Regions from separate parts of the Streptomyces sp. NPDC012794 genome, predicted to be linked through region 1. Evidence: riboswitches for the same ligand, from Rfam matches in the RefSeq annotation. Region 1 holds a riboswitch; the other holds the start of a gene.

Region 1 (15,030 bases):
TGATGCGGTCGAAGAGGTTCTTGGCCGCCGCGACCGCCGGGGCGTTCTGGTCCCGGGTCCAGTGCAGCCGCGCCGAGTCGCTCGCTGCGTCGTAGGTGAAGCGGCCGCGCTCCGGATTCTTGGTGATGGCCAGGTACATCGAGATCCAGTGCTCGATGCCCATGGGGAGCGGGGCGATCTCCGCGAAGACGGGGTTGGCCGGGTTGTCCCAGTCGTCGATGCCCAGGGCTGGCATGGTGGCCTGGTTGCGGCCGACCGTGTCCCACAGGTGGTTGGCGCGGGCCGTCATGACGTTGCCGTTGGGGCCCCAGCCCAGCCCGACCTTGTCGCTGAGCGCGGGCAGCGCGCCGGTCTCGCGGGCGCGCAGCAGGATCTCGGTGGTGCCGAGGCTGCCGGCCCCGAGGAAGAGCCGCGCACAGCCGAGCTCGCGGACCTGGGTGACCCGGCCGCCCAGGTCGCTGGTGTGCACGGTCAGGACGTAGCCGCCGGCCGGGTCCTGGCGTACGGCGACCACGCGCCGCATGGTCTCGATGGTGACGTTGCCGGTGCCGATGGCGGCGGCGAGGTAGGTCTTGTCGACGCTCTTCTTGCCGTGGTTGTTGCCGTAGATGACCTCCCCGGCGAGGGCGGAGCGGGGGACGGTGCCGGCGGCCTCGCGCTTCATGTACGCGAAGTCGTAGACGTTGGGCACGAAGGTGGTCCTCAGCCCGGTGTTGCGGGCGTGCTTCCGGGAGGTCCGGGCGAAGCGGTACCACTGCGTGGACTCGAACCAGGCGGGGTCGATGTCGTTGACGCCGAGCATGGCGCGGGCGCGGGGGTAGTAGGTGCCGTACATCTCGTCGGCGTCCACACCGGGGAACACCTCGGTGAAGTAGGAGCGTCTGGGGGTGGGGGCCATACCGCCGTTGACGAGAGAGCCGCCGCCCACGCCGCGGCCCACGTAGACGGACATGTCCCCGTGGTGCACGCGGTCGAGGACGCCGGGGTAGGGGCTGATGTCGCGGTTGACCACGTCGAGCCAGAGGAACTGGGCGAGCGGGGCCTCGGTGCGGCGGCGGAACCACATCGAGCGGTGGTCGGGCGCGGAGGTGGAGGGGAAGACCTTGCCGTCGGGTCCGGGGGTGTCCCACAGCCGTCCCATTTCGAGGACGACGGTCCGGACGCCGGCCTGCCCGAGGCGCAGCGCGGCGACGGCGGATCCGTAGCCGGAGCCGACGACGACGGCGGGGGCGTACTGGGCGGCGGGGGGTTCCGCCGCACGGGCGGCGCCGATCCCGATCCGGGTGATGCCGAGGGCGGCGGCGGTGCGCAGGGCGGCCAGACCCAGTTGACGGCGCGTCAGATGGCGGGTCATGGCCGCATCATGAGCGGATTCCGCCCGATCGGCCATAACGCGCACTGCCACGCATGTGAGTAACAGTCAGACATGTGTGGACCGTAACGAGACGCAGCCCCCGGGCGCCGGATTCGCGGGACTCCGCCCGCGGACGGCCCCGCCTGAGCGACAATGCCCCCCTTTGGGCGCGGCCCCTTCCCCGCGCGCCGGAGTGCGGCCACGGAACCGGGCCGGGCCGTGCGCGCGGGGCGTGCGGGTCAGAGGAGGGCCCGGAGGTCTTCCGCCAGGTGGTCCCAGCGCCAGCGGGACTCGACCCAGGCCCGGCCGGCCGCTCCCATGCGGGCGCGGAGTTCCGGGTCCTGGAGCAGGGTCACGATGCGGTCCGCGGCGTCCTCGGGGGCGCCGCCCCGGACCACCCAGCCGGTCTCCCCGTCCAGCACCGCGTCCGGCGCCCCGCCCGAGTCGCCCGCGACCACCGGCAGGCCCGTCGCCGAGGCCTCCAGGTACACGATGCCGAGCCCCTCCACGTCCAGCCCGCCCCGCCGGGTCCGGCACGGCATCGCGAAGACGTCGCCCGCTCCGTAGTGGGCCGGCAGCTCGGACCAGGGGACGGCGCCGGTGAAGACCACCGAGTCCGCGACCCCCCTCGCGGCGGCCAGCGCGCGCAGGTCCGCCTCGTACGGTCCGCCGCCCACGATCAGCAGCACCGCGTCCGGCACCGCCGCCAGGATCCGCGGCATCGCCTCGATCAGGGTGTCCTGCCCCTTGCGCGGGACCAGCCGCGAGACGCACACGACGACCGGGCGGTCCGACAGGCCCAGCCCGGCCCTGACCCGGGCGCCGCCCGACCCGGGGTGGAAGACCTTCTCGTCCACCCCCGGGGGGAGCTGCACCATCCGGGCCGCCGCCCGCCGCGTCACCGCCGAGGCGATCCGCGAACGCGTGTACTCCCCGAGGTAGGTCAGGGTGTCCGTGCCCTCCCCGATCCGCCGCAGTAGCTGCCGCGCGGCCGGCAGCTGCGCCCAGCCGGCCTCGTGCCCGTGGGTGGTGGCGACGATCCGCCGCGCGCCCGCGCGCCGCAGGGCCGGGCCCATCAGCCCGAGCGGTGCCGCGGCTCCGAACCACACCGACTCGCAGCCGTGTTCGCGCAGCAGGGACACCGCCCGGCGGGTCACGCGGGGGGTCGGCAGCAGCATCGTCGTCCGGTCGCGCACCACCTGGAAGGGCTGTTCCGCGTCGAAGGCGGCGGTGGCCTCGCGGCCCTCCTCGCCGTGCTTCCAGGTGGACGCGTAGACGACGACCCGCTCGGGATCCAGCCGCAGCGCCATGTTGTGCAGGAAGGCCTGGATGCCGCCCGGGCGCGGCGGGAAGTCGTTGGTCACGATCAGCGTCTTGTGCATCCCCGCCAACGTACCGGACGACTACCGGAGCTCCTGCCGCAGTGCCTCCTGCCAGGCGGCCGTCAGCCCGGGCAGGTCCACCCCCAGGGCTTCCGCCAGCGCGGCCGGCAGCGGTCCGCGCCCCGCCAGCTCGTAGAGGCGTACCAGCGCCGCCCCGCCCCACCGGTCGGCGATGAGCCGGCAGGCCAGCCAGGCGCCCCCGTACGCCCGGGCCGCCGCCTGCGGGTCGCCGCCGAAGGCGAAGTCCCCGTCGGCCGGGAGCGCGGCCGGCAGTTCGCCCCGCCGCACGGCGCGCGCCAGCTCGGGTGCGCCGTCCGCCGGGGCGGTGGGGGTGCCCCGGTACGCGGCCCAGTCCGCGAAGCCCTCGGACAGCCACTGCGGGGTCCGCGCCGAGGTCGCGGCGCGGGTCGCGACGTGGGTGACCTCGTGGGTGAGGACGATCCGCCGCCCGGCCTCGGAAAGCCCCTCGTACCCCTCCGGGTTGACCACGACCCGGTCGGCTGGGGCCGGGCCGTCCCCGGTGCTGCCGGTGGTGACGGCCCCCAGGCCCCGGTAGGTGCCGGCCGGCCGCCCCAGCAGCGCGGCCATCGCCTCCAGCGTGCCGGGGGCCAGGACCACCACCCGCCGCGCCCACGGCCCCGGCCAGGCGGCGTTCACCGCCGGGACCGCCCGGTCGGCCTCGGCCGCGAGGGCGGACAGCGCCCGCCGGCTCGGGCCGGCGCCGAGAACCAGGCAGTGCGCGCCGCGTACGGCGGTCACCGCGCCGTGGTCCCACAGCTGCGCCACCGCTCCGGGGGCGGGCCGGTCGGCGGTGATCCGCCAGGCGGTGCCGTCCCGGGTCAGCTCCACCTCGCGGGCCGAACCGGCGGGGGCGCCGTCGTAGCCGGCGAGCCGGTAGCGCAGCTCGGCGCGCGCGAAGGCCCGTACGCCGTCCCGCCGGACCGAGGTGACCTCGTAGGACCAGCCCTCCAGGGGGATACCGGCGAGCCGTGCGGGCGGGGCCGCCGACCAGCCGGCGACGGCCCGCCGCACGGCCCCGTCGGCGGGTTCGGACGGCGCCGGGTCCGCGCAGCCGGCCGCCGGGAGCGGGCACAGCGCGAGCGCGAGGAGGCGTACGGCGGTGCGGCGGCGGACCGGGATCATCCGCCGATCGTACGCACGGCCCGGCTCAGGGCCGGGTCACCGAGGACACCGGCATCATCCCGACGGGGTCGTAGCGCACCCGCGCGCCCGGGTAGGGGGCGTGCACCACCTGGCCGTTGCCGACGTACATGCCGACGTGGCTGGCGTCGGAGCGGTACGTCACCAGGTCCCCGGGCTGTGCCTGCGAGAGCGGTACCTGCCGGCCCGCGTACCGCTGCGCCTGCGAGGTGCGCGGCAGGGAGACCCCGGCCTGGCGGTACGACCACACCATCAGACCGGAGCAGTCGAAGCCGGAGGGGCCGGTGGAGCCCCACACGTACGGCCGGCCGACGGCCGCCCGGGCGGCCATCACGGCGGTCATGGCGCGGCCCGAGACCCGGCCGCCGCCGAAGGGCGGTCCCGGCGGGCCGTCGACGCCGTCGCGGCCCCCGGAGCGGGAGGCCCGCTCGAAGTCGGCCCGCTCCTCGGAGGGCATGGCGTTCAGCAGCCGGCGCGCGGCGGCGAGCTTGGCCGTGACCGCGCGCTTCTGGGTGGCCACTTCGGTGCGCAGGGACTCCAGTTCGGCGAGTTTGCGGGCGGCTTCCTGGCGCTGCTGCGCGATCCGCCGCTGCTCCTCGCGGAGTTCGCCGAGCTGCTCGGCCCGGCGGCCGCTGAGCCGGTCGAGGACGGCGGCTTTGTCGAGGTAGGCGCCGGGGTCGTCGGACAGCATCAGTTCGACGGTCGGGTCGAGCCCGCCGGAGCGGTACTGGGCGCCGGCGAAGGCGCCGAGGACCCCGCGCATGGTGTTGATGCGGTCCTGGCCTCGGGCGACGGCGTCCTGGGCCCGGCTGATCTCGGCGCGCAGGGCGTCGGCCTTCTCGCCGGCCTCGTTGTACCGCTCGGTGGCCTGTTCGGCCTCTTCGAAGAGCCGGTCGACCTGGGCACGGGTGCCGCCGGAGGGTTCGTGCGGGAGCCCCGGGGAGGCGAGCGCGGGTGCGCCCGTCATGGCCACGGCGGCGCTGGCCGCGGCGGCGGTGAAGGCGGTGACCTTGGTGTTCCGGTCGAGGCCGCTGAGCCCGGGCCGGCGATGGGACGCCACGTGGAACCGCTCCCTTCCGCTGCGCGGGGCCCGGGTCCGCCCCCCGTGGACGGACGTGTGCCGGGTTCCGCGCTGGCAGACAGTAGCCGCGCGGCCACGCACGGGCCAACGGCCGCGGCGGCGGCCGCGGGGCGGGGTGCCGCCTCAGACGCAGGTCATGGGCGGGGCGCGGGGCGGGATGGGGTCAGCGCAATTCGCCCGGATGGGCGGTGCGCGGGGCGGTCCGCCGGGCGGGATCAGACCCGGACGCCGAACTGGAACGGCATGTTGTCCATGGACTCGTACTTGACCCCGCCGCGCGGGTTGGAGGCGTGCAGGGTCATGTTGTTGCCGGCGTACAGGCCGACGTGGTGCAGGTCGTCGTAGAAGAAGACGAGGTCACCGGGCTGGAGCTGACCGCGGCCGATGCGCGTTCCGTCATTGGCCTGGGTGTAGGTGGTGCGGCTGATGCCGACGCCGGCCTGGGCGTAGGCCCACTGCGTCAACCCCGAGCAGTCGTAGGCGCTGGGGCCGGTGGCGCCCATGATGTACGCGCTGCCCACCTTGGTCTTCGCGGCGGCCAGGGCGGCTCCGGCGCGGCCCGAGGCGCTCGTGGCGGGGGCGGCCTTCTCTGCGGCGGCCCGCCCGGCCTTGCTCTGCCGCGCCTCCTCGTCCTTGAGCCGGGCGCGCTCCTGCGCGGTCAGCGTGTTGAGGAGGGCCTGGGCCTCGGCGAGTTTGTCCTGGGCGGTCTTCTTCTTCTCGGCGAGCTCCTTGCGGGTGGCGTCGAGGTCGGCGAGCTTGCCGGTGGCCTCCTGGCGCTGCTGCGCGAGGGCGCGCTGCTTGGCCTGGATCCTGGCTATCGCTCCGAGCTGCTTCCCGCTCAACTGCTGGAGCGTGGCGGCCTTGTCGAGGTAGGTCTCCGGATCGCCGGAGAGCAGGAGCGCGACGGACGGGTCGACCACCCCGCCGCGGTACTGTGCCGCGGCCAGCGAACCGAGCGTGTTGCGCAGGTCGTTGAGTTCGCCCTGGTCGCGGGCGACGGCGTCCTGGAGCTGCGCGATCTCCTTCTCCAGCTTCTCCTGGTGCTCGCGGGCCCCGTTGAACTTCTCGGTGGCCTGCTCGGCCTCCTCGTAGAGCGCGTCGGCCTTCGACGCGACCTCGTCCTTGCCGGGCTTGTCGGGGGCGGCCACGGCGGACTGCGAGGAGAGGGCGACCGCCGCGGCGGCGGTGGCGGTGAGCACGGTCACGCGCGTGCGGGTGGGCTGCTTGGGTCGACGGTGGGACGCCACGGGGGCGAGCTCCTTCTTCCTCGGGCCGCCGAAGACGGGCGCGGGCACGCTCGGCAGCACCTCCGCCCGCACTCGGACGAGTGACCTACCGCACGAAGGTTTGAGCAGACCCTAGTGACGGGCCTTGATCACTTCAAACCCCCAGCGGAAAAAACCCGCGCCCGTTCCGCTTCCTTTACCCGGGGCCCACACTGCGTACCGAGGGGCTGACGGTCCGTCTTCCGCTTCTGTCGCCGGACCCGGCATGGGCCCCAGGCGTCACGAAACGCGCGAAAGCCGCTTGAGCAGCAATGCGGACGTCACCGGCCGGGCGCCCGCCTTGGCCACCCCGTCGGCGACCTCGCGGTCGGTGGAGACCACCACCACCGGACGGCCGGGCGGCTCGGCCCGCACCAGCTGGCGGATCAACTCGTCAGCGGTGACACCGGCCTTGGAGAACAGCACGCGCACCCCGCGCGGGGGTGCGAGCAGCACCGGCGCCGCCAGCTCCGCGCCGTCGAAGACGCACGTCATCTCGGCGCCCGTCTGGGCGGCCAGCATGGACAGCCCGCCCAGCAGCCGCAGCCGCTGCTTCTCCAGCGGCATCGTCGGATAGCCGGTCTTCGTCACGTTGTAGCCGTCGACCACCAGATGCGCCTGAGGAAGCGCCAACAGCTGGTCCAGCAGGGCCGGATCGGTCTCCGACAGGGCGCGCGCGGCGATGTCCTTCGGGGTCATCCGGCCCGGCTCCACCGCGTCGACGGTGTCGGCCGGCCGCGTGGAGACGGGCGGCAGCGCCAGCTCCCGCCGCAGCCCCGCCGCCGCGTCCAGGACCGTGTCCAGGAGCAGCCGCAGCCGCATGTCCTCGATGCTGCGCCCCTCACGGGTGGCGCGGCGCGAGGTCTCCAGGGAGGACTCCACCTCCGCCAGACGGGACTTGAGGCGCCGGGACTCGCTCTCGGCGGCGGCCACCTGCGCGGCCGCCTCACCCCGGATCGCGTCGATCTCGCCGTTCAGCTTGCGCAGCGCGGCCTCGCCCCGTTTGACGTCGCTCAAGGCGCTGCGCAGCTTGCGCTGAAGCGATTCCGCTTCCTTGCGGGCGGCCTCCAGCTCGGCCCGTACCTGCTCGCCCCCGGAGCGCTGGGCCTCCTTCAGGTGGGCCAGCTCCTCGCGCAGCCGCTCCAGCTCCCGCCGGGTCTCGTCGCCGACCCGCTCGGCGTCGGCGCGCTGCGCCTCCTCGCCCGCGGAGGCCACCAGCTTGACCCAGCCGGCCGGACGCAGCACGTACGCGGCGGCCGCCACGTCCAGCGGGTCCGCGGCGGCGGGCGGGGCCCCGGACTCCAGGGCTCCGGCCAGCTCCGGCTGCGCCTCGCGCAGCTTCTCCGCGATCCGGCTGCGGAAGACCCCGTCGGTCTCCACGGCGACGGCCATGGCGTTGCCCGCGAACTTGGCACGCCGGGTCGGGGTGAACCGGGCGTACTGGCGCAGCTGCGCCGGAAGGTCCGCGACCGTCAGGGCGCCGAAGGCGTCCGAGACGATCGTGACGACCCGGCGCCGCACGCCTTCCGGCAGCGGGCGGTCGAGGACCTCCGCGGCGTCACCGGCCGCGTCGGCCGGCCTCGCGCCGCTTGCTGGCTCCACAATCCGTCACCCCTACCGTGATCTACTGTGGGCCCGGCTCCGTCAGGAGTCGGTGCCCGGCCTGTCCACGAGCTCGATCTGGTCCACCGCGTTGCACCAGCGGCAGCGGACCGACTCGATGGTCTCACTGACCACCTCGCGCTCCTCGACCTTGGGCTCCCCGGCGAGATCGAGGTGGACGTACTCCACGACCTTCGACGATCGGGTGACATCGAACCGCGTGAGGTTGCCGCACAAGGTGCAGCGCCACCGGGTGGTGTCGGTCGGCAGGGGAACCGTCATCAGGCCGCTCTCTCCTTCGTAGCTCATTCAATTAAAGCCTCGCGCCGCGGTCGCCGGACCGCAGCACGTAACCCTACGGCCTGGCACCACCCTCAGGCGGGTCCGGCTGCGTCATGCTCTATCGCATGATCGTAAAGTGGCGGACCCTGTGCGAGGCCGCCCGGGGCCCCGTGATCACGTACGCGCTGATCGCGGCCTGCTGCACGGTGTTCTTCCTCGGACCGGCTTCTGGCCTGAACCCGGCCTACGGGACGGGCGAGCTGCTGATGGAGAGGGGGACGGCGTACTTCCGGCGCTGGGGCGTAGTCCCGGACGAGCTCTTCTCGGGAGCGGCGCGCCCGCTGCTGACCCCGCTGACGGCGCTCTTCGTCCACGGCAGCTGGCTGCACCTGCTCGGGAACATGCTGTTCCTCTACGTCTTCGGCGTGATGACGGAGGAACGGATGGGCCGGATCCCGTTCCTCGCCTTCTACGTCTGTACCGGATACCTCGCGCTGGCGGCCTACGCGGCGGCCAACGCGTCCTCGGACCAGACCCTGGTGGGGGCGTCCGGGGCGATCTCGGCGGTGCTGGGGGCCTTCCTCCGCCTCTTCCCGCGGGCCCGGGTGACGAGCCTGTTCCCCTTCCTGCTCTTCCTGCCGCTGCGCTTCCCGGCGTGGATCGTGCTGCTGTTCTGGTTCGGCCTCCAGTGGCTGGCGGCGCAGCGCGCCGGGAGCGGCCCGGGAGTGGCCTATCTGGCCCACGTCGTGGGCTTCTCGGTCGGCTTCCTCTACGCGTGGGGGCGGTATCGCCGTGCGACTAGAGTGAGGAGACCAGTGACTGCCGTCGAGGGAGACAGCCAACCGTGATCACCGCGATCGTGCTCATCAAGACCAGCGTGGACCGCATCCCCGAGATCGCCGAGTCGATCGCGCAGCTGGACAGCGTCAGCGAGGTCTACTCCGTCACCGGCACGTACGACCTGATCGCCCTGGTCCGCGTGGCCCGTCACGAGAACCTCGCGGACGTCATCCCGGGCCGCATCAGCAAGATCCCGGGCGTCGAGGCCACCGACACCCACGTGGCGTTCCGCACGTACTCCCAGCACGACCTCGAAGCCGCCTTCGCCATCGGCCTGGACGCCTAGCCTCTGCTCCGGTCCGGTCCGGTCCGGTCCGGTGCGGTGCGGGGAGGCCGCCGCGCGGGGCGGCGGCCCGCTCGCGGTACTACACCGCCGGGACGCAGCGGCCCTGCTCCGTGCGGTACCGCCACTTCGCGCCCTCCTCGACGAGCTCCCGCACGGCCTTCACGAAACGCTCCACGTGCTCGTCCGGGGTGCCGGCCCCGAAGCTGACCCGGATGGCGTTCAGCGACCGCTCCCCCGGCGCCGCCTCCGGCGCCCCGCACTCCCCCTGGGCCTGCGGCTCGCCGCCCAGCAGGGTCCGTACCAGCGGGTGGGCGCAGAAGAGGCCGTCGCGCACACCGATCCCGTACTCGGCGGACAGCGCGGCCGCGAAGTGCGAGCTGTTCCAGCCGTCGACCACGAACGAGATGACGCCGACCCGCGGGGCGTCGTCCCCGAACAGGGACAGCACCCGCACGGCCGGGACCTCCGCGAGGCCCTCGCGGACCTTGGCGATGAGGTGGTCCTCCCGGGCGACCAGGTTCTCGAAGCCGGCCTCCCGCAGCGCGCGGCAGGCGGAGGCGATGGCGTAGACGCCGATGACGTTCGGGGAGCCGGCCTCGTGCCGCGCGGCGGTGGTGTGCCACTCGACGTCGACGCCGCCGTCCTCGCGGCGGGCCACCGTACGGGAGGCGCCGCCGCCCGCGAGGTACGGCTCGGCCTGCTGGAGCCAGTCGGCGCGGCCCGCGAGCACGCCCGAGCCGAAGGGCGCGTACAGCTTGTGCCCGGAGAAGGCGACCCAGTCCACGTCCAGCTCCCGTACGGAGACGGGGTGGTGGGGGGCCAGCTGGGCGGCGTCGAGCACGATCCGCGCGCCGTGGGCGTGCGCGGCGGCGGCGAGTTCCCGTACGGGCCACAGCTCGCCGGTCACGTTGGACGCGCCGGTGACGCAGACCAGGGCCGGGCCGTAAGGGTCGCGCCCGGCCAGGGCCCGCTCCAGGGTGGCGACGGCCTCGCCGGGCGTGCGCGGGGCGTCGAGGCAGGTGACCCGGGCGTCGCCCCAGGGCAGCAGCGAGGCGTGGTGCTCGGTCTCGAAGACGAAGACCCGGCAGTCGGCGGGCAGCGCGGCGGCGAGCAGGTTGAGGGAGTCGGTGGTGGACCGGGTGAAGACCACCTGGTCACCGGGGCGGCAGTCGAGGAACTCGGCGACCGTGGCCCGGCTCTGCTCGAAGAGGTCGGTGGACAGCTGGGAGAGGTAGCCGGCGCCCCGGTGCACGCTGCCGTAGTACGGGGCGTACGCGGCGACGTCGTCCCACACCCGCTGCAGCGCCGGGGCGCTGGCCGCGTAATCGAGGGCGGCGTAGGTGACCTCGCCGCCGGTGACGAGGGGGACGGTGACGTCCCGGCCGAGCACCGGCAGCGGCCCGCGACAGGCGGGGCCGTCGGCGGCGGCGGTGGCGGTGGCGGTGGCGGCGCTCAGGGATGCGGATGCGGATGCGGACATGGCGGTATCTCCCGGCAGGCAGGGCTGAATGGCTTCGGGTGTGCCCGTACGCGGGTACGGCTCGGCGGCCGACCTGAGGGGTACGGGGAGCCCCGGACCTGACGGGGGTACACGGAAGGGACCCGGTCCGGGGGTTGAAGAAGGGGCGGAGTCGCCCTATCGCATTCGCTTGCTCACGGAAAACGCTCCTCGAGAGACCAGGACCCCTGGTATCGAGGGATCCGCGCTTGCCGTAGACCTCGCTGCCTACGGCCTGGTCATCACCCGGGGCACCCCGCCACGGAAGGAGGGTTGCCGGACAGCAAGCCGGGGCCTGAACGCTGTCACTCGTGACCTTGGGGAGCATCCTGCCACACGGGCCCGCACGCGCAAGACCCCGGTCCGCATCGTGGACCGGGGTCACCCCTCCGTACGTCTTCCCGCGCCGTCTCCCGCCGTGGGCGGCGGAAACGGCCGCGGGCGGCGCCAACGGCCGCGCTACGCGTTGCTGGCCGCCACCCACCGCTCCAGCGCCGCACGCGCCGCGCCCGAGTCGATGGCCTGCGCCGCACGGGCGATACCGCCCGCGATCTGCTCCTCCAGGGAGCCCGTGCCGGGGTCGAGGGCGACCAGGGCCGCCGCCGCGTTCAGCAGGACGGCGTCGCGGACCGGGCCCGTCTCCCCCGCCAGCAGGCGGCGGGCGACGTCCGCGTTGTACGAGGCGTCCTCGCCCCGCAGCCGCACCACGTCCACCAGCGGGATGCCGACGTCGCGCGGGTCGAAGGGCAGCTCGGTCACCGTTCCCTCACGGACCCACCACACGCGGGAGGTGGCGGTGGTGGTCAGCTCGTCGAGGCCGTCGTCGCCGCGGAACACCAGGGCGGACGAGCCGCGCTCGGCGAGCACCCCGGCCACGATGGGAGCCACCCGCGCGTCGGCGACGCCGGTGGCCTGCGCGCGGACCTTGGCCGGGTTGGTGAGCGGGCCGAGGAAGTTGAAGGTGGTGCGGATGCCGAGGTCGCGGCGGGCGGCCGCCGCGTAGCGCAGCGCCGGGTGGAACGTCACCGCGAAGCAGAAGGTGATGCCGGCCTGCTCCGCGACCTCCGCCACCCGTGCGGGGGTCAGGTTGAGGTTGACGCCGAGCTTCTCCAGCACGTCCGAGGAGCCGCTCGCCGAGGACGCGGCCCGGTTGCCGTGCTTGACCACCTTCGCGCCGGTACCGGCCACCACGATGGAGGACATCGTCGAGATGTTCACCGTCTTGGCCCCGTCGCCGCCGGTGCCGACGATGTCCACCGTCCGGCCCGGCACCTCGATCAGGTTGGCGTGGGCGTACATGGCCCGCACCATGCCCCCGATCTCCTCGACGGTCTCCCCCTTGGCCCGCAGCGCGACCGCGAAACCGGCGATCTGCGCGTCGGTGGCCTCGCCCCGCATGATCCGGTCCATCGCCCAGGCGGTGTCGTCCGCGCCGAGGTCACGGCCGCCGAGCAGGGCGTCGAGGACACCCGGCCAGCCGCGGGCCGCCACGCTGTCGCCGCCTGCCGGGGTCACAACGTTCATGGTCCGCTCCTGCTGCTCGTGGGCCGCCCGGTGTCGGCGCCCACGCCGAATGGGAAGGATCTCAGCCTATCCAGCCCGGATGACAGCGAAGAGCCCCGTCCAATCGCTGGACGGGGCTCTCGCTGTGGCAACACCGGGATCGGCCGGAACCGATCCCCCGAGCGGGTCGTGCCGGAGATCAGTGGTGGCCGTGTCCGGCCTGGATCTCCTTGTACTCCTCCACCGTGGGCTTCGGAATCTGGTTGTTCTCCGCGTAGAAGCCCTTGCTGAGCTTCGCCCGCAGCTTCTCGCCGCGCGTCACCTTGCGCTCGACGCCGTTCTCGTCGACCGTCGGGCCGATCTCGATCGGCGCGTACTGCTCGTGCGCGGTGAGCGTGTGCAGCTTGTCCTGGGACAGCGGCTCGTGGACCTCGACGAACTCACCGTGCGGCAGACGCTTGATGATGCCGGTCTCGCGACCGTGCAGCACCTTGTCGTGGTCCCGGCGCTGGAGGCCGAGGCAGATCCGCTTGGTGACGATGAACGCCAGGACCGGGACGACGAAGAAGCCGATCCGGACGAACCACGTGATCGAGTTGATCGACAGGTGGAAGTACTGGGCGAACATGTCGTTGCCGCCGCCGATGAGGAGCACGATGTACTCCGCGATCCAGGCGACACCGAAGGCCGTACGGGTCGGGACGTTGCGCGGGCGGTCCAGGATGTGGTGCTCGCGCTTGTCGCCGGTGACCCAGGACTCGATGAACGGCCAGACGGCGATGGCGCCGAGGACCAGCGGGAAGAGGATCAGCGGGATGAACACGCCCAGGACGAGCGTGTGGCCCCACAGGTTGATCTCCCAGCCCGGCATGGCACGGATGAGGCCTTCCGGCATGCCCATGTACCAGTCGGGCTGCGCACCGGTGGACACGTGGTCCGGGCGGTACGGGCCGAGCGCCCAGATCGGGTTGATCGAGGCGATCGCCGCGATGGCCGCGATGACACCGAAGACCAGGAAGAAGAAGCCTCCGGCCTTGGCCATGTAGACCGGCAGCAGCGGCATGCCGACGACGTTGTTGTTCGTCTTGCCGGGGCCGGCGAACTGGGTGTGCTTGTGGAAGAACACCAGGATCAGGTGCGCGACCAGCAGGCCCATCATGATGCCGGGCAGCAGCAGGATGTGCACCGAGTAGAAGCGCGCGACGAAGTCGCCGCCCGGGAACTCCCCGCCGAAGAGGAACATCGACAGGTAGGTGCCGACGACCGGGACGGACAGGATGGCGCCCTGCATGAAGCGGACACCGGTACCCGAGAGCAGGTCGTCCGGCAGCGAGTAACCGGTGAAGCCGGTGAACATGCCGAGGACCAGCAGCAGGAAGCCGAAGATCCAGTTGACCTCACGCGGCTTGCGGAACGCGCCGGTGAAGAAGACGCGCATCATGTGCACGACCATGGCCGCGACGAAGATCAGCGCCGCCCAGTGGTGGATCTGGCGGATCAGCAGACCACCGCGGACGTCGAAGCTGATGTCCAGGGTCGAGGCGAAGGCCTCGGACATCAGGACGCCCTGCATCGGCACGTACGAGCCGTGGTAGACGACCTCGTTCATGCTCGGATGGAAGAACAGCGTCAGGTACACACCCGTGAGGATGATGATGATGAAGCTGTAGAGGCAGATCTCACCCAGCATGAAGGACCAGTGGTCCGGGAAGATCTTGCGCATGTTCGCCTTGGCGAGGCCGTAGATGCCCAGGCGGCCGTCCGCCCAGTCGGCTACGCGCTCGCCGCGCGACGCGGTGCGTTCGTTGTTGGCAGAGGTACTCATCCGCGCTCCCAGAATGCAGGACCGACGGGCTCTTCGAAGTCGCCGTGCGCCTCGAGGAAGCCTTCGCTATTCACACCGATCCGCAGCTGCGGGAGGGCGTGACCGGCCGGGCCGAAGATGACACGGGCGCCGTCGGAGAGGTCGAAGGTGGACTGGTGGCACGGGCACAGCACGTGGTGCGTCTGCTGCTCGTACAGGCTGATCGGGCAGCCGACGTGGGTGCAGATCTTGGAGAAGGCCACGATTCCGTCGTGGGACCACTCCAGCTCCTGCTTGTCCTTGATGTCCTCCGGCTTGATGCGGACGATCATCAGGGCGGCCTTGGCGATCTGGACCTGGAAGTCGTGCTGGTCCTCCTCCAGGCCTTCCGGCATGGCGAAGGTCAGCGAACCGACCAGGACGTCCTCGGGACGCAGCGGCTCCATCGTGTTCTGGTTGATGAGCAGCTTGCCCTTGGACCACAGGGTCTTGCGCAGCTTGTCCTCGGGCAGGGGGCCCAGGTCGCGCAGGATCACGACGGCGGAGAGCGGCAGCAGGGCCAGCGCGCCGAGCATCGTGTTGCGGATCAGCGGGCGGCGGGCGATGCCGGACTCGTTCGCACCGGCGGCGAAGTCCTGCATGACCTTCGCCTTGACCTCCGGGGAGGCGGCGACCTCGTGGCGCTCGTCGGCGACCTCGACGTCGGACATCAGCGTGCGGGCCCAGTGGACCGCGCCGGCGCCGATGCAGAACAGGGCCGCGCCCAGCGTCAGGCCGAGCGCGAAGTTCAGCGCGCTGACCTTCCCGACGGGGAAGATGTAAACGATCTTCTCCACCGGGATGGACACGAACGCGGCGATGAAGCCGATCGTGGCCAGCATCGACAGGGTGAACAGCATCGCGACCGTACGCTCGGACCGCTTGGCGGCCCGCTCGTCGATGTCCTGGATGCGCGGCTTGTGGACCGGGAGG
Region 2 (15,030 bases), on a different contig from region 1:
ACCCGGGCAGAGCACCCCGCCCGCCACTAGCCTGGAACCGGCAGCACGCCCGGTGCGCCCCACGCCACGCGGAGGACACGGTGATGACCATGATCGAGCGGGCCACACCGATAGAGAACGCGGTGCCGCCGACGTTCGAAGCACTCCTGCGCATGGTTGCGGAGATGGACACGCCAGACGGCTTCAAGGCCGAGCTCATCCGGGGGAAGATCGTCGTGTCACCGTTCTCGAGGCTCCGCTACTACCGTTCCATGCGGGCGCTGCGCGAGCAGCTCCAGGCCCATGCCCCCGAGGGGCACGTCGCGGACATCGCTCCCTTCCTCTTCCGGTTCCCGCAAGCCGAGCGCGCTTACGGACCTGACCTGTTCGTCACGGACGAGTCCGCCTTCGACGAGGAGGGCCGCCACGCGGACGGAGAGGCGCTCTCCCTGGTCGGTGAGTTCACGTCCGTTTCGACCAGGGACGCCGACTGGAAGGAGAAGCTGGACGTCTACGGCCGGCTCGTCCCGGTCTACCTGGTCATCGACATGCAGGACTCGGAGATCACCTGCTTCTGGGACCCCTCCCCGCACGGGTACCGCTCCCGCAGGACGGTGTCCTTCGGTGAGCCGCTGCCCGTCCCGGAGCCCTTCGGCTTCGAACTGGACACCACCGGCTTCTAGACCCTGTCGGGCCGGAAAACGCCCGAGGGCGGCACCGCCTCCGTGAGGAGGGGGTGCCGCCCTCGGTACGAGAACAGCCGATCAACCAGAGGCCGGAGCCAGGGGCCGATCAGAAGTCCATGTCACCGCCCGGCATGCCGCCCGGAGCGGCGGCGGCCTTCTCCGGCTTGTCGGCGATGACGGCCTCGGTGGTCAGGAAGAGCGCGGCGATGGACGCGGCGTTCTGCAGGGCGGAGCGGGTGACCTTCGCCGGGTCGATGATGCCCTCGGCGATCATGTCGACGTACTCGCCGGTCGCGGCGTTCAGACCGTGACCGATCGGCAGGTTGCGCACCTTCTCGACGACGACGCCGCCCTCGAGACCACCGTTGACGGCGATCTGCTTCAGCGGGGCCTCCAGCGCGAGCTTCACGGCGTTGGCGCCGGTCGCCTCGTCACCGGTGAGCTCGAGCTTCTCGAAGACCGAGGAGGCCTGGAGCAGGGCCACGCCACCGCCGGCGACGATGCCCTCCTCGACGGCCGCCTTCGCGTTGCGGACGGCGTCCTCGATGCGGTGCTTGCGCTCCTTGAGCTCGACCTCGGTCGCGGCACCGGCCTTGATGACGGCCACGCCGCCGGCCAGCTTCGCGAGGCGCTCCTGGAGCTTCTCGCGGTCGTAGTCCGAGTCGGAGTTCTCGATCTCGGCGCGGATCTGGTTGACGCGGCCCTGGACCTGGTCGCTGTCACCGGCACCGTCGACGATGGTGGTCTCGTCCTTGGTGATGACGACCTTGCGGGCGCGGCCGAGCAGGTCGAGACCGGCGTTCTCCAGCTTGAGGCCGACCTCCTCGGAGATGACGGTGCCGCCCGTGAGGATGGCGATGTCGCCGAGCATGGCCTTGCGGCGGTCGCCGAAGCCCGGGGCCTTGACGGCGACGGACTTGAAGGTGCCGCGGATCTTGTTGACGACCAGGGTCGACAGGGCCTCGCCCTCGACGTCCTCGGCGATGATCAGCAGCGGCTTGCCGGACTGCATGACCTTCTCCAGGAGCGGCAGCAGGTCCTTGACCGAGCCGATCTTGGAGTTGACGATCAGGATGTACGGGTCGTCCAGGGACGCCTCCATACGCTCCATGTCGGTGGCGAAGTACGCCGAGATGTAGCCCTTGTCGAAGCGCATGCCCTCGGTGAGCTCCAGCTCCAGACCGAAGGTCTGGGACTCCTCGACGGTGATGACGCCTTCCTTGCCGACCTTGTCCATGGCCTCGGCGATGAGCTCGCCGATCTGGGTGTCGGCGGCGGAGATGGAGGCCGTGGAAGCGATCTGCTCCTTGGTCTCGACATCCTTGGCCTGGGCCAGCAGGGCAGCCGATACGGCCTCGACGGCCTTCTCGATACCGCGCTTGAGGGCCATCGGGTTGGCACCGGCGGCCACGTTGCGCAGACCCTCACGGACGAGCGCCTGGGCGAGGACGGTCGCGGTGGTCGTACCGTCACCGGCGACGTCGTCCGTCTTCTTGGCGACTTCCTTGACCAGCTCAGCGCCGATCTTCTCGTACGGGTCCTCGAGCTCGATCTCCTTGGCGATGGAGACGCCGTCGTTGGTGATCGTGGGGGCGCCCCACTTCTTCTCAAGGACGACGTTGCGACCCTTGGGGCCAAGGGTGACCTTGACGGCGTCGGCGAGCTGGTTCATGCCACGCTCGAGACCGCGCCGGGCCTCCTCGTTGAACGCGATGATCTTGGCCATGGTGAAGTGGTCCTCCCGGACAGGGGTGGATTGCTCCGGACCGCGCCCGCGCCCGCGACGGACGGCCTGCGGACCCGGCGGTTCCTTCCCGCCGGACCCTGCGGGCCTCACCGACCCGGTCCTCGTCTGAGTAGCACTCTCACTCGGAGAGTGCTAACGCCAATGATTAGCACTCGACCCCCGCGAGTGCAAGCGGCTTCGGGCAACACGCGGGCGGCACGGGGCCGACACGCAGGAGGGGCCCACACCCTGTCCAGGATGTGGGCCCCTCGTGCGCGTGTGCGTGCGTCGGTGGCCGATCGCGTTCGCTCCGGCTCAGCCGGCCGCGAGCTTGACCATGTCCGCCTGCGGACCCTTCTGGCCCTGCGAGATCTCGAACTCGACCCGCTGACCCTCTTCGAGGGTGCGGTACCCGTCCATCTGGATGGCGCTGTAGTGGACGAACACATCCGCACCACCGTCGACCGCGATGAAGCCGTAGCCCTTCTCCGCGTTGAACCACTTGACGGTGCCCTGAGCCATGCCTAACTCCCCTATTACTGGCCCTTGCGCGGGACCGCACTTCGCGGTCCCGGGTCAGAACTTGCGCCGGAACGCCTCGACCGCGGCTGAATGTATCCGCACCGGTGCTGTCAGCAACAGGTCAATCCGACGAGAAATCTGGACACGCGGAAACGTTGAAATAGAGTGAAAATTTGGAATATTCCAGGGCAACTCGGGCCAGACAAGCAGCACCAAAGGCCCAAAAGGCGCGCGCATGTTGACTCAATGTCAACCATCCGTCGGCCCGCTCATATGCGGCGGGCAAGAACAGCGGAGGGGACTGCCCCAACTCTACCGCGCCCAATCAAGCAGAATTGCCCCCTCCGTTTATGCCGGAGGGGGCAATTCTGATGTGTTCGGTCAGCAGCCGCCGGCCACGGCGGGGATGATCGAGACGCCGGCGCCGTCCGGCGTCGCTGCCTGAAGGCCGCCCTCGAAGCGCACGTCGTCGTCGTTGACGTAGACGTTCACGAAGCGGCGCAGCTTGCCCTGGTCGTCCAGGACGCGCGCGGCGATGCCCGGGTGGTTCCGCTCCAGGGACTCGATGACCTCGGCGAGGGTCGCGCCCTCGGCCGGGACCTCGGCCTTGCCGCCGGTGTAGGTGCGCAGGATGGTGGGGATGCGGACGTTGACGCTCATGGCGCTACTGCCTTTCCGGTAGAGCAGGGGGATGGTCAGGCCAGGCCGGCGGCGCGGAACGCGTCCAGGCTGGGGCGGATGGTGGCGCTCTGGCCGCTGTCCGCGGCCACCGCCTCCAGGGTCTTGAGGCCGTCACCGGTGTTCAGGACCACGGTGGTCAGCGCCGGGTCGAGCTGCCCGTTCTCGATCAGCTTCTTCGTCACGCCGACGGTCACGCCGCCCGCGGTCTCGGCGAAGATGCCCTCGGTCTGCGCCAGGATCTTGATGGCCTCGACGACCTGCTCGTCGTTCACGTCCTCGACGTAGCCGCCGGTGCGCCGCGCGATGTCCAGGACGTACGGGCCGTCCGCCGGATTGCCGATCGCCAGGGACTTGGCGATGGTGTTCGGCTTCTGCGGGCGGACCACGTCGTGACCGGCCTTGAAGGCGGTCGACACCGGGGAGCAGCCCTCGGCCTGGGCGCCGAAGATCTTGTACGGCTTGTCCTCGACCAGACCGAGCTTGATCAGCTCCTGGAGGCCCTTGTCGATCTTCGTCAGCTGGGAGCCGGACGCGATCGGGATGACGAGCTGGTCGGGCAGCCGCCAGCCGAGCTGCTCGCAGATCTCGTACGCCAGGGTCTTGGAGCCCTCGCCGTAGTAGGGGCGCAGGTTGACGTTGACGAAGCCCCAGCCCTCGCCCAGCGGGTCGCCGATGAGCTCGGAGCAGAAGCGGTTGACGTCGTCGTAGTTGCCCTCGATGCCGACCAGGTCGCCGCCGTAGACACCGGCCATGACGACCTTGCCCTGCTCCAGGTCGTGCGGGATGAACACGCAGGAGCGGAAGCCGGCGCGGGCGGCCGCGGCGCCGACGGCGCCGGCCAGGTTGCCGGTGGAGGAGCAGGACAGGGTGGTGAAGCCGAAGGCGCGGGCGGCCTCGACGGCGATGGCCACGACACGGTCCTTGAAGGAGTGCGTCGGGTTGCCGGAGTCGTCCTTGACGTAGAGCTTGCCGGTCACGCCCAGCTCCTTGGCCAGGTTCTCGGCGTCCACGAGCTTGGTGAAGCCCGGATTCAGGCTCGGCTTGGAGGCCACGTCCGCCGGGACGGGCAGCAGGGGCGCGTAGCGCCAGATGTTGTTCGGGCCGGCCTCGATCGCGGCGCGCAGGGCCTCCGGGTCGCCGAGCGGGAGCTCGTAGGCGACTTCCAGGGGGCCGAAGCACTCGACGCAGGCGAAGATCGGGCCGAGCTCGAAGCGGGTGCCGCACTCACGACAGGAAAGGCCGGTGGCGGGTCCCAGATCGACGGACCCGGTGGTGGCAGAGGTGGCGACAGTCTGTGCAGCCATGATGGCGAGGCCCTTTCTCCTCATCTTCCCCATGGCGCACTTCGCCATGAGACGGAATTGGCACCTTCCCTAGCCGGGGCCTCGCGTGGCGAGAACCGACTGGAGGGTTGCCGGGGCTTCAACGGGCCGTGTCCCTCTGCCCCTCTGGATGAGCGGTATGGCACCGGCACACGCGCTCTCTGGCGCGCCGGTGCGTTTGTACGCGGGACCCCCGGCATGCGGTGGTCCTTCGCGTTGTTCAAGACTGTAACCGAAGGGACGGGCGGTTGAGACAGCCGTCCGAACCGCGAGATGGATCACAATTCGGCCGAAAACCGCCGAGTGCCGCCGAGTACCGAGCGCCGGGCATCGGTCGCCGAGTGCCGCAGAGAAGCCCAGGGAGTGCTGAGAGTGCTGGATGACGTGGAGCGCTGGCTGGCGGTCCGCTCCTGGTCCGCCGCCGACCGACCGCTCGACCGGCTGCTCGACCGGAAACGGGCGTCCGGTACGACGGTGAGCGTGGTGCTGCCCGCGCTCGACGAGGAGGCCACGGTCGGGCAGATCGTGGAGGTGATCCGGCGCGATCTGATCGAGGGCCTCGCGGTCCCCCTGGTGGACGAGCTGGTGGTGGTCGACTCCGGCTCCACCGACCGTACGGCCGAGGTCGCGGCGCGGGCCGGCGCCCGGGTGGTGCACCGGGACTCGGTGCTGCCGCGGATCCCGGCGGTGCCCGGCAAGGGCGAGGTTCTGTGGCGCTCGCTGCTGGCCACCACCGGGGACATCGTCTGCTTCGTGGACGCCGACCTGCGGGACTTCGACTCCGCCTTCGTCTCCGGGATCGTCGGACCGCTGCTGACCGACCCGCCGGTGCAGTTCGTCAAGGCCATGTACGACCGCCCGCTCGGCGACGCCCCGGGCCAGGGCGGGCGCGTCACGGAGCTGGTGGCCCGCCCCCTCCTCAACCTCCACTGGCCCCAGCTGGCCGGCTTCGTCCAGCCGCTGGGCGGCGAGTACGCCGTACGCCGCTCCCTGCTGGAGCGGCTGCCCTTCCCCGTCGGGTACGGGGTGGAGCTGGGCCTGCTGGTGGACGCGCTGCACACGGTCGGGCTGGACGCGCTGGCCCAGGTGGACGTCGGGGTCCGGCTGCACCGGCACCAGGACGGGCAGGCGCTGGGCCGGATGGCCGCGGCGATCTACCGCACCGCGCAGCTGCGGCTCGCGGCCGGGCACTCCCCCGGCCACCGCTGGGCGCACGCCCGGGTACGGCCGAGGCTCACGCAGTTCGAGCGGGGGCCGGACGGGTTCGTTCCGCGCACGTACGCGGTGGACACGGAGGAGCGGCCGCCGATGCTGGAGGTCGAGGAGTACGCGGTGCGGCGGGTGGCGTGAGGCCCGGGGCGACGGGTGGCGTGGGCCCCGGGCCGGCCAGGACGTGACGAACCGGACAATTACCGGACGTTTGAGCGAGGACGGACCGGGCTAGGTTCGCCGCATGGCTTCCCGTATGGCTTCTCAGGTTCTCGTCGCCGCCAACCGCGGCCCGCTCTCGTACGCCCTCGACGCCGACGGCACCCTCAGCTCCCGGCGCGGCGGCGGCGGCCTCGTCTCCGGCCTGTCCGCGGCGCTCGCCGCGCAGCCGGAGGCCCTCTGGATCTGCGCGGCACTGTCGGACGCCGACCGGGAGGCCGTCCGCCGGGGCGTCTCCGAGCCCGGCGTCCGGATGCTGGACATCGATCCCGAGGTGTACGACGACGCGTACAACGGCATCGCGAACTCCGTGCTCTGGTTCACCCACCACCACCTGTACGACGTCCCGCGCGAGCCGGTCTTCGACGCCGCGTTCCGCCGCCGCTGGGACTCGTACACCGCGTACAACCAGGCCTTCGCCGAGGCCCTGGCGGAGGAGGCGGCGGAGGGCGCGTCGGTCCTGGTCCAGGACTACCACCTCGCCCTGGTCCCGGGGGCCCTGCGCGAACTGCGCCCGGACCTGCGGATCGCGCACTTCACGCACACCCCGTGGGCGTCGCGGGAGTTCCTGGACATGCTCCCGGACGACATCCGCAGCCAACTGGTGTGGGGGATGCTCGGGGCGGACCGGCTGGGCTTCCACACGTGGGGGTGGGCCGACAACTTCATCAGCGGCGCCACCATGGACGACGTGCGCGGCGTGGCGAGCGCGTTCTTCCCGCGGGACGGCCAGAGCGGGGTGCACCACCGCAGGACGACCGCGGACGGGAGCGGGTACGGGGAGAAGCGGTTCACCGCGGTGACCCAGTACCCCCTCGGCGTGGACGAGGAAGACCTGCGCACGCTCGCGCACCGGCCGGAGGTCGACGACAAGCTGGCCGCGCTGAGGGCGGAGGTCGGCGACCGCAGGACCATCGTCCGGGTCGACCGCACGGAACTGTCGAAGAACGTCCTGCGCGGCCTGCTGGCCTACCGGGAGCTGCTGACCGTCCACCCCGAGTGGCGCGGCCGCGTGGTGCACCTGGCGTCCGCCTACCCCTCACGGCAGGACCTGGAGGTGTACCGGGCGTACACGGCGTCGGTGCGCGAGCTGGCGGCGGAGATCAACGAGGAGTTCGGCACGGAGGACTGGCAGCCGGTCCTCCTCTCCGTGCAGGACGACTTCGCCCGCTCCCTGGCCGCGTACCGCCTGGCCGACGTGGCACTGATCAACCCGGTGCGGGACGGGATGAACCTGGTCGCGAAGGAGATCCCGGTGGTGTCGGAGGCGGGCTGCGCGCTGGTGCTGTCCACGGGGGCGGGGGCGTACGAGGAGCTCCGCGGGGACGCGCTGACGGTCAGCCCGTACGACGTCTCGGCGACGGCCGCGGCCCTCCACGAGGCCCTGTCCATGCCGCCGGCGGAACGCGCGGAGCGCACCAAGCGCCTGGCGGCGGCCGCGACGGCCCTCCCCCCGGCGGCCTGGTTCACGGCCCAGCTGGACGCACTGCGGGGGTGAGGCGGGCGGGGCGCGGCCCGCGTCCCGCCTTCAGGAAGTGAGGGCGGCCGCCAGCCGCGCCAGGAAGGCCGTCACCGCCGCCGGGCCCGGGAGGACCAGGTCGGCGCGGGCCGCGAGCTCCGGGACCTCCGCCGAGCCGCTGCACACCAGCAGCCCCGGGAGGCCTTCGGCGCGGCGCTTCTCGACCGCCGAGTACGCCGCGAGGTCGCCCAGGTCGTCCCCCGCGTACAGCACGGCCCCGGCGTCCCGCTCCTCCAGGAACTCGGTCAGGGCGACGCCCTTGTCCGTGCCCGGCGGGCGCAGCTCCAGCACGGCGCGCCCCGGCTCGACCATCAGCCCGTGCCGGGCGGCGAGCTCCGCGAGGGGTTCGCGCAGGGCCTCGAAGGCGGCGGCGGGGTCCTCGGCGCGGCGGGTGTGGACGGCCAGCGCCCGGCCCTTCTCCTCGATCCAGGTCCCGCGCCACGCCCCGATCGCGTCGAGGAACCCCGGCAGCTCCGCCCGTACGGCGGCGACGCCGGGGTGTTCGGCGGGGGCGTGGACGATGCCGGTGACGGCGTCCCAGCGTTCGGCGCCGTAGTGGCCCAGGACCACCAGGTGCTCCAGTCCCGGCACCCCGGCGAAGCCGCCGTGGCGGACGGCGACCCCGGCGGGCCGGCCGGTGACGACGGCCACGGCCTCCACCTGCGGCGCCAGCGCGGCGAGCGCCGGCACGGCGGAGGGATGGGCGCGGGCCTGGTCGGGGTCGGGGACGATCTCGGCGAGGGTGCCGTCGAAATCGAGGGCGATCACGGCTCTGCGGGGTGCGCGGAGGAGGGCTTCGAGTCCCTCGCGTCCGGCTGCGGTGGCGGGCACGGGCATCGGCGGCAGGTCGTGCGGCTGGCTCCCCATACGGATGACCTTACCGGGGCGGCCGCGGCGCCGACCAGCCTTCCCCCGAGCCGGGGCCGGCCGCTCAGCGCCTGGCCCGCTGGGCCTCGCGGATGCGGCGGAGGCGGTTGACGGTGCCGGGGGCGTGGGCGAGGGCGCGCGGGTCGTCCATGAGGGCGTTGAGCAGCTGGTAGTAGCGGACCGGGGTGAGCCCGAGGCCTTCGCGCACGGCCCGCTCCTTGGCTCCGGGGCCGGGCCAGCTGCGGCCCTCGTAGGCGAGCACGGCGGCCTCGGCGGCGGTCAGCCGGCCGTGCGCCGTCTCCGCCGCCCCGTTCCCCGCCGTTTCACCCGCCTGGCCGCCGTCCGTCATACGGCCAGATTAACGCCGCCCACCGACACCGCCCCGGCCCGGTCCCGGCCGGAGCGGTGTGCCACGGGCCGGGGGGTCAGCGTTCGCCGTCCGCCTTGCGCGCCCTGGTGGCGATCTCCTCCAGTACCTTCGCGGGCTGCCCGCCCGGCTGCACGGCCTTGCCGATGTTCTGCTTGACGTCCTCGCTGACGCCGGCCCAGGACTTCTTGCCGACCGGGTAGAGCCGGGCGCTGGGCAGGGCGGTCAGGAAGGTCCTCAGCTGGGTGGCCGTGCCGCCGGTGCTGGCGGCCATGGCCCGGTAGCCGCTGGTGGTGACCGGCAGCAGGTCGTACCGGTTGGTGAAGGCGGTCACGTTCTTCGCGGAGAACAGGTGGTCCAGGAACTTCCCGGACTCCTTCTTGTGGCCGTTCTTGAAGGCCATCACCCAGTCGGCGACGCCCATCGTGGAGTGGTCGGTGCCGTCGGCGGTCGGCATGGCGACCATGCCGAACCGCAGTCCCTTGCCGGCGGCCTGCTTCAGCAGCGTCGGGTGGCCGTTGAGCATGCCCACCTCGCCGCGCGTGAAGGCGTCGAAGGCGGCCTGGCGGTCCAGCTTGCCGGGCTCCACCGGGCCGGTCAGCTGCTGGCCGACCATCTTGTCGCGCAGGAACTCCAGCGACTTGACGTTGTCCGGGGAGTCGATCGCGTACGCCTCCTCGTTGTCGGTGTAGCCGCCACCGCCCGCGAGCATCCACATCATCGTCTCGGCCTGGGCCTCCTCGCGGCCGAGCGGCAGCGCGAAGGGGGTCGGGACGTTCGCCGCCTTGAGCTTCTTGGCGGCCGCCTCCAGCTCCGCCCAGCTCTTGGGCTGCCAGGAGGCGTTGGCGTCCTTGGGGATGACCCCGGCGTCGCCGAGCAGCTTCTGGTTGTAGAAGAGCAGCCGGGTGCTGGCGACGAAGGGCATGCCGTACTGGACCCGCTTGACCTTGCCCGCGTCGGCGAGCGGGGCGAGGAAGTCGGCCTCGGTGTTGACGGAGAGCAGCTCGTCGGCGGTGTAGAGCTTGCCGGCCTCCGCGTAGTCGGCGTAGGCGCCGATCTGCGCGATGTCGGGGGCCTTGCCGGCCTTGACCATGGCGGCGACCTTGGCGTCGACCTCCGACCAGGAGTAGACGCTGACCTCGACGCGGACGCCGGGGTTGTCCTTCTCGAAGGAGGTGGCGAGGTCCTTCCAGTAACCGGCGGAGGAGTTCTGCGGATTGTCCCCGTAGTCGGCCGCCACGACCCGCAGGGTCACCTCGTTGTCCCCGGTGAGGCCGGAGACGGTTCCACAGCCCGCCAGCGTCGCCACGGTCAGGCACAGCGCGGCGCCGGTCGCCGCCGGCCTCAGGTAACGGCCCTTCACAGTTCTTGATCCACCCCAGGTTGTACGTACGATCCGACGTAAGGTCTACACCACTTTGGCGGCTCCTCCACATCCGGAACGGGCCGCGCCGCGGACTGTGTCCGGACCGTGTCCGGGCAGGTGCCCGGATTTGTATGGCTGCTCAACAATCCCCTCCAATGGACTAGACCTTTCCCCGCCGAGCACGCGAGACTGTCTGCTGTGAAACCCGTGAAACACGTCATCGCCCTGGATGTGGGCGGCACCGGGATCAAGGCCGCCCTCATCGGCGCGGACGGCACCCTGCTGCACGAGGCCCGCCGCGCCACCGGCCGCGAGCGGGGCCCCGAAGCCGTCGTCGAGACGATCCTGGACTTCGCCCACGAGCTCCTCGGCCTGGGCCGCGCCCGCTTCGGCACGGCCGCCTCGGCCGCCGGCGTCGCCGTCCCCGGCATCGTCGACGCCGACCGGGGCATCGCCGTGTACGCGGCGAACCTGGGCTGGCGCGACGTACCGATGCGCGAACTGCTGGGCGCCCGCCTCGGCGGGATCCCGGTCGCCCTCGGCCACGACGTCCGCACGGGCGGACTCGCCGAAGGCCGCATCGGCGCGGGCCGGGGCGCCGACCGCTTCCTCTTCGTCCCGCTCGGCACCGGCATCGCCGGCGCCATCGGCATCGCGGGCCGGATCGAGGCCGGCGCCCACGGCTACGCGGGTGAGATCGGGCACATCGTGGTCCGCCCCGGCGGCCCCGCCTGCGGCTGCGGCCAGCACGGCTGCCTGGAGACCCTGGCCTCCGCCTCCGCCGTCAGCCGCGCCTGGGCCGCCGCCTCCGGCGACCCGGCGGCCGACGCCGCCGACTGCGCCAAGGCCGTCGAGTCCGGGGACGCGGCCGCCCGCGAGGTCTGGCTGAGCGCCATCGGCGCCCTCGCCGACGGCCTGGTCACCGCCATCACCCTGCTGGACCCGAACACGCTGATCATCGGTGGCGGGCTCGCCGAGGCCGGGGAAACGCTGTTCGCACCACTGAGGACCGCCGTCGAGGAGCGCGTGACGTTCCAGCGGCTGCCCGAGATCGTTCCGGCTGCCCTCGGGGACACCGCCGGATGCCTGGGCGCGGGGCTGCTCGCCTGGGACCTACTCGCCACGGAGGTACCTGCCTGATGTCCGGAAGCGCACACAGCACCGTTCTCTCCGGCGCGAGGGTGGTGCTGCCCACCGGGATCGTGGCGGGCGGCCGCGTCATCGTCGAGGGCGCCCGCATCGCGGGCAGCGCCCGCGAGGACGCGGACGTCACCGACCTGTCCGGGCACTGGATCGTCCCCGGCTTCGTGGACATGCACAACCACGGCGGCGGCGGGGCCTCCTTCACCTCCGGCACCGCCGAGGAGGTCCTCAAGGGCGTACGCACCCACCGCGAACACGGCACCACCACCCTCGTCGCCTCCACCGTCACCGGCGGCCTGGACGAACTGGCCCGCCGCGCGGGACTGCTCGCCGAGCTCACCCAGCAGGGAGAGATCGCCGGCATCCACTTCGAGGGCCCCTTCATCAACCCCTGCCGCAAGGGCGCGCACAAGGAGGACCTGCTGCGCGACCCCGACCCGGCCGAGGTCCGCAAGCTGGTCGACGCCGCGCACGGCGCCGCCCGCATGGTCACCCTCGCCACCGAACTCCCCGGCGGCCTGGACTCCGTACGGCTGCTGGCCGAGCACGGGGTCATCGCCGCCATCGGCCACACCGACTCCACGTACGACGAGGCCCGCCAGGCCATCGAGGCCGGTGCGACCGTCGCCACCCACCTCTACAACGCCATGCCGGGCCTGGAACACCGCGCTCCCGGCCCGATCGCCGCCCTGCTGGAGGACGAACGCGTCACCGTCGAGCTGATCAACGACGGCACCCACCTGCACCCGGCGATGCTGGAGCTGGCCTTCCACCACGCGGGCGCGCACCGCGTCGCGCTGATCACCGACGCCATGGACGCGGCCGGCTTCGGCGACGGCACCTACCACCTCGGCCCGCTGGAGGTGGAGGTCCGCGAAGGCGTGGCCCGGCTCGTGGAGGGCGGCTCCATCGCCGGTTCCACGCTGACCCTGGACACCGCGTTCAAGCGGTCGGTGACGGTGGACCGGCTGCCCGTCGAGTCCGTGGTCCAGGCGATCTCCGCCAACCCGGCCAAGCTGCTGGGCCTCTACGACGAGGTCGGCTCGCTGGAGCCCGGAAAGTACGCAGACCTGGTGGTCCTGGACGCGTCGTTCGACGTCAAGGGCGTCATGCGGCGCGGCGAATGGATCGTCAGCCCGCCGTCCTGAACCGGCCGTCCACCCGGCACGACCGGGGCGGCCGGCCCGCGGGACTGGGCCGGCCGCCCTCGATTTGGCATGATCCCGGCACACACCAAGACCGGGACTGGCCATGATCCTCACCGTGACGCTCAACACCGCCCTCGACATCACCCACCGGGTGCCGCGACTGCTGCCGCACACCTCCCACCGCGTCACCGGCGTCACCGAACGCGCGGGCGGCAAGGGCCTGAACGTGGCCCGGGTGCTCGCCGCGCTCGGCGACGAGGTCACGGCGACGGGCTTCGCCGGCGGCCCGGCCGGGCAGGTCGTACGCGAACTCCTGGCGGACACGCCCGGCGTGGCCGACGCCCTCGTCCCCTGCGCCGGCACCACCCGGCGCACCCTGGCCGTCGTCGACGACAGCACCGGCGACACCACCCAGTTCAACGAGCCCGGCCCGCAGATCTCCGCCGCCGAATGGGCCGCCTTCCTCGACCGGTACGCCGAACTCCTCACCGGCGCCCGCGCCGTGGCCCTCTGCGGCAGCCTGCCCCCGGGCGTGCCCGTCGGCGCGTACGCGGTCCTGGTACGGGCGGCCCGCGCGGCCGGCGTCCCGGTCCTGCTGGACACCAGCGGCGAGGCCCTGCGCCGCGGGGTCGCCGCCCGGCCGGAGGTCATCAAGCCGAACGCCGCCGAGCTGGCGGAGCTGACCGGTTCCCGCGACCCGCTGCCCGCCACCCGCGACGCCCGCCGCCGCGGCGCCCACGCCGTGGTCACCTCCCTGGGCCCCGCCGGTCTGCTCGCCGCCACCCCCGAGGGCACCTGGGAGGCGGCCCCGCCCCGGCCGCTGCGCGGCAACCCCACCGGCGCGGGCGACTCCGCGGTGGCGGGCCTGCTCTCCGCGCTCACCCGGGGCCTGGACTGGCCCGAGCGCCTCACCCGCGCGGTGGCCCTCTCCGCGGCCACCGTCCACGCCCCGACGGCGGGAGACTTCGACCCCCGCACCTACGAGGAGGTACGGGGGTCGGTGAAGGTCACGGCCCTGTAGGGCGGCCGCCGGCCGGAGGCCCGGTCAGCCCTGTTCGAGCCAGAGCTGGTCGATGTTGATCTCGCACTGGTTGCCGGTCTCGCACGAGATCTTGACCGTGTTGGTGCCCTTCTTCAGCTGCACCAGCGAGTGCGTGTACGTCCAGCCCCACTCACCGGGCTTGGCGTGCGCGAAGTTCTTCATGTTTATCGGCCGGGACTGCGCCTCGCCGTTGACGGTCAACGTGGTGTTGGCGTCCTTGCCCGGCACCGCGTACGTCATCTTCAGCTTGTACTGGGCCGCCTTGGGCACGTCCAGCGTCCAAGTGACGGCCGCGCCGGTCTGGTTGAAGTTGCCGACGTACTGGCCGCCCGCGCTCTTCGCACCGGGGACGGTGGCCTGCAGCGCCGCGCCGCCCGTCAGGGCCATGCCCGCCCCGGAGGCGTCCGCCTTCGGCAGCGGGGCCTGCGAGGGCTGCGGGGATCCGCTCGGCTCCGGATCGGACTTCTGCGAGGGCGCCACCGACTGGGCCGGGCCCGTCGCCTGGTTCTTGTCGTCCTTGTCGTTCTTCTTGCCGAAGACCACGGCCGCGCCGATGCCGATGCCGACGGCGGCGACCACCGCGATCGCCGCGATCACCATGCCCCGGCGGCTGGAGCCACCGCCGCGGCCGCCGCCCCGGGACGGGACGGGCTGGTGAGGCGCCGTCGGCGCGGACGGCTGCTGCGGGACGCCGTAGCCGTTCGCCTGGAGGGCTTCGGGCGCCTGGTACTGGGCCTGGTAGGCCTGCGGGGGCTGCTGCTGCGGAACGGCGCCGCGCTGGCCGCCGTAGGTCCGCTCGCCGACCGTGCGCACCTGGTTGTACGAGGTCCGGGGGACGCCGGGCTGCGCGCCGGACGGTCCGCCGGCCGTCGGGCCGGGGTAGCCGTATCCGCCGCCCTGACCGGGCGGGGTGGCTCCGGCGGCCTGGCCGTCCGCGTAGAGGTAGCCGAACGGGTCATCGTCCTCGGGCTTGTTCGCCCCACCGTGCGGGCCGTTGTTCGCGGGCGTCGTCATCGCAGGTCACTCCTTTCGACCCACGGGAGCCTACCCCGAACACGTGCGCCCACGGGCGGCCCGCGTGATCAGCCGGCCCGCCGGTGCGCCTTGGAACGGGACCGCTTCTCGATGTACATCCGCTGGTCGGCGGAGCGCAGCACCTCTTCCGCGGACATCCCGCAGCTGGCCCAGCCGATCCCGAAACTCGCTCCCACGCGCACCGCGCGGCCGTCCACCC

The links. Region 1 has a riboswitch for S-adenosylmethionine ahead of ACFY7H_RS09765 (aminotransferase class V-fold PLP-dependent enzyme). Riboswitches for the same ligand answer to the same signal wherever they lie in the genome.
Region 2: another riboswitch for S-adenosylmethionine. It lies ahead of thrC (threonine synthase); the one in region 1 lies ahead of ACFY7H_RS09765 (aminotransferase class V-fold PLP-dependent enzyme).

The regions. Positions count from the first base shown of each region.
Region 1 covers NZ_JBIBCI010000004.1:237,397-252,426, forward strand. Annotated here, with positions in the region: gene ACFY7H_RS09720 (GMC oxidoreductase) at 1-1,354, opposite strand, end outside; gene ACFY7H_RS09725 (glycosyltransferase family 4 protein) at 1,594-2,736, opposite strand; gene ACFY7H_RS09730 (hypothetical protein) at 2,758-3,879, opposite strand; gene ACFY7H_RS09735 (NlpC/P60 family protein) at 3,905-4,957, opposite strand; gene ACFY7H_RS09740 (NlpC/P60 family protein) at 5,194-6,225, opposite strand; gene ACFY7H_RS09745 (NYN domain-containing protein) at 6,484-7,848, opposite strand; gene ACFY7H_RS09750 (hypothetical protein) at 7,888-8,127, opposite strand; gene ACFY7H_RS09755 (rhomboid family intramembrane serine protease) at 8,241-8,975, shown strand; gene ACFY7H_RS09760 (Lrp/AsnC ligand binding domain-containing protein) at 8,972-9,253, shown strand; gene ACFY7H_RS09765 (aminotransferase class V-fold PLP-dependent enzyme) at 9,333-10,733, opposite strand; SAM riboswitch class IV at 10,952-11,068, opposite strand; gene trpD (anthranilate phosphoribosyltransferase) at 11,211-12,275, opposite strand; gene ACFY7H_RS09775 (cytochrome bc complex cytochrome b subunit) at 12,454-14,079, opposite strand; gene ACFY7H_RS09780 (Rieske 2Fe-2S domain-containing protein) at 14,076-15,030, opposite strand, start outside.
Region 2 covers NZ_JBIBCI010000016.1:77,541-92,570, forward strand. Annotated here, with positions in the region: gene ACFY7H_RS26120 (Uma2 family endonuclease) at 84-662, shown strand; gene groL (chaperonin GroEL) at 772-2,391, opposite strand; gene ACFY7H_RS26130 (cold-shock protein) at 2,707-2,913, opposite strand; gene ACFY7H_RS26135 (MoaD/ThiS family protein) at 3,295-3,573, opposite strand; gene thrC (threonine synthase) at 3,609-4,898, opposite strand; SAM riboswitch class I at 4,916-5,053, opposite strand; gene ACFY7H_RS26145 (glucosyl-3-phosphoglycerate synthase) at 5,289-6,266, shown strand; gene ACFY7H_RS26150 (trehalose-6-phosphate synthase) at 6,382-7,842, shown strand; gene otsB (trehalose-phosphatase) at 7,873-8,730, opposite strand; gene ACFY7H_RS26160 (DUF3263 domain-containing protein) at 8,795-9,079, opposite strand; gene ACFY7H_RS26165 (extracellular solute-binding protein) at 9,156-10,460, opposite strand; gene ACFY7H_RS26170 (ROK family protein) at 10,671-11,603, shown strand; gene nagA (N-acetylglucosamine-6-phosphate deacetylase) at 11,603-12,754, shown strand; gene ACFY7H_RS26180 (1-phosphofructokinase family hexose kinase) at 12,858-13,775, shown strand; gene ACFY7H_RS26185 (CBM35 domain-containing protein) at 13,800-14,810, opposite strand; gene cdgB (diguanylate cyclase CdgB) at 14,879-15,030, opposite strand, start outside.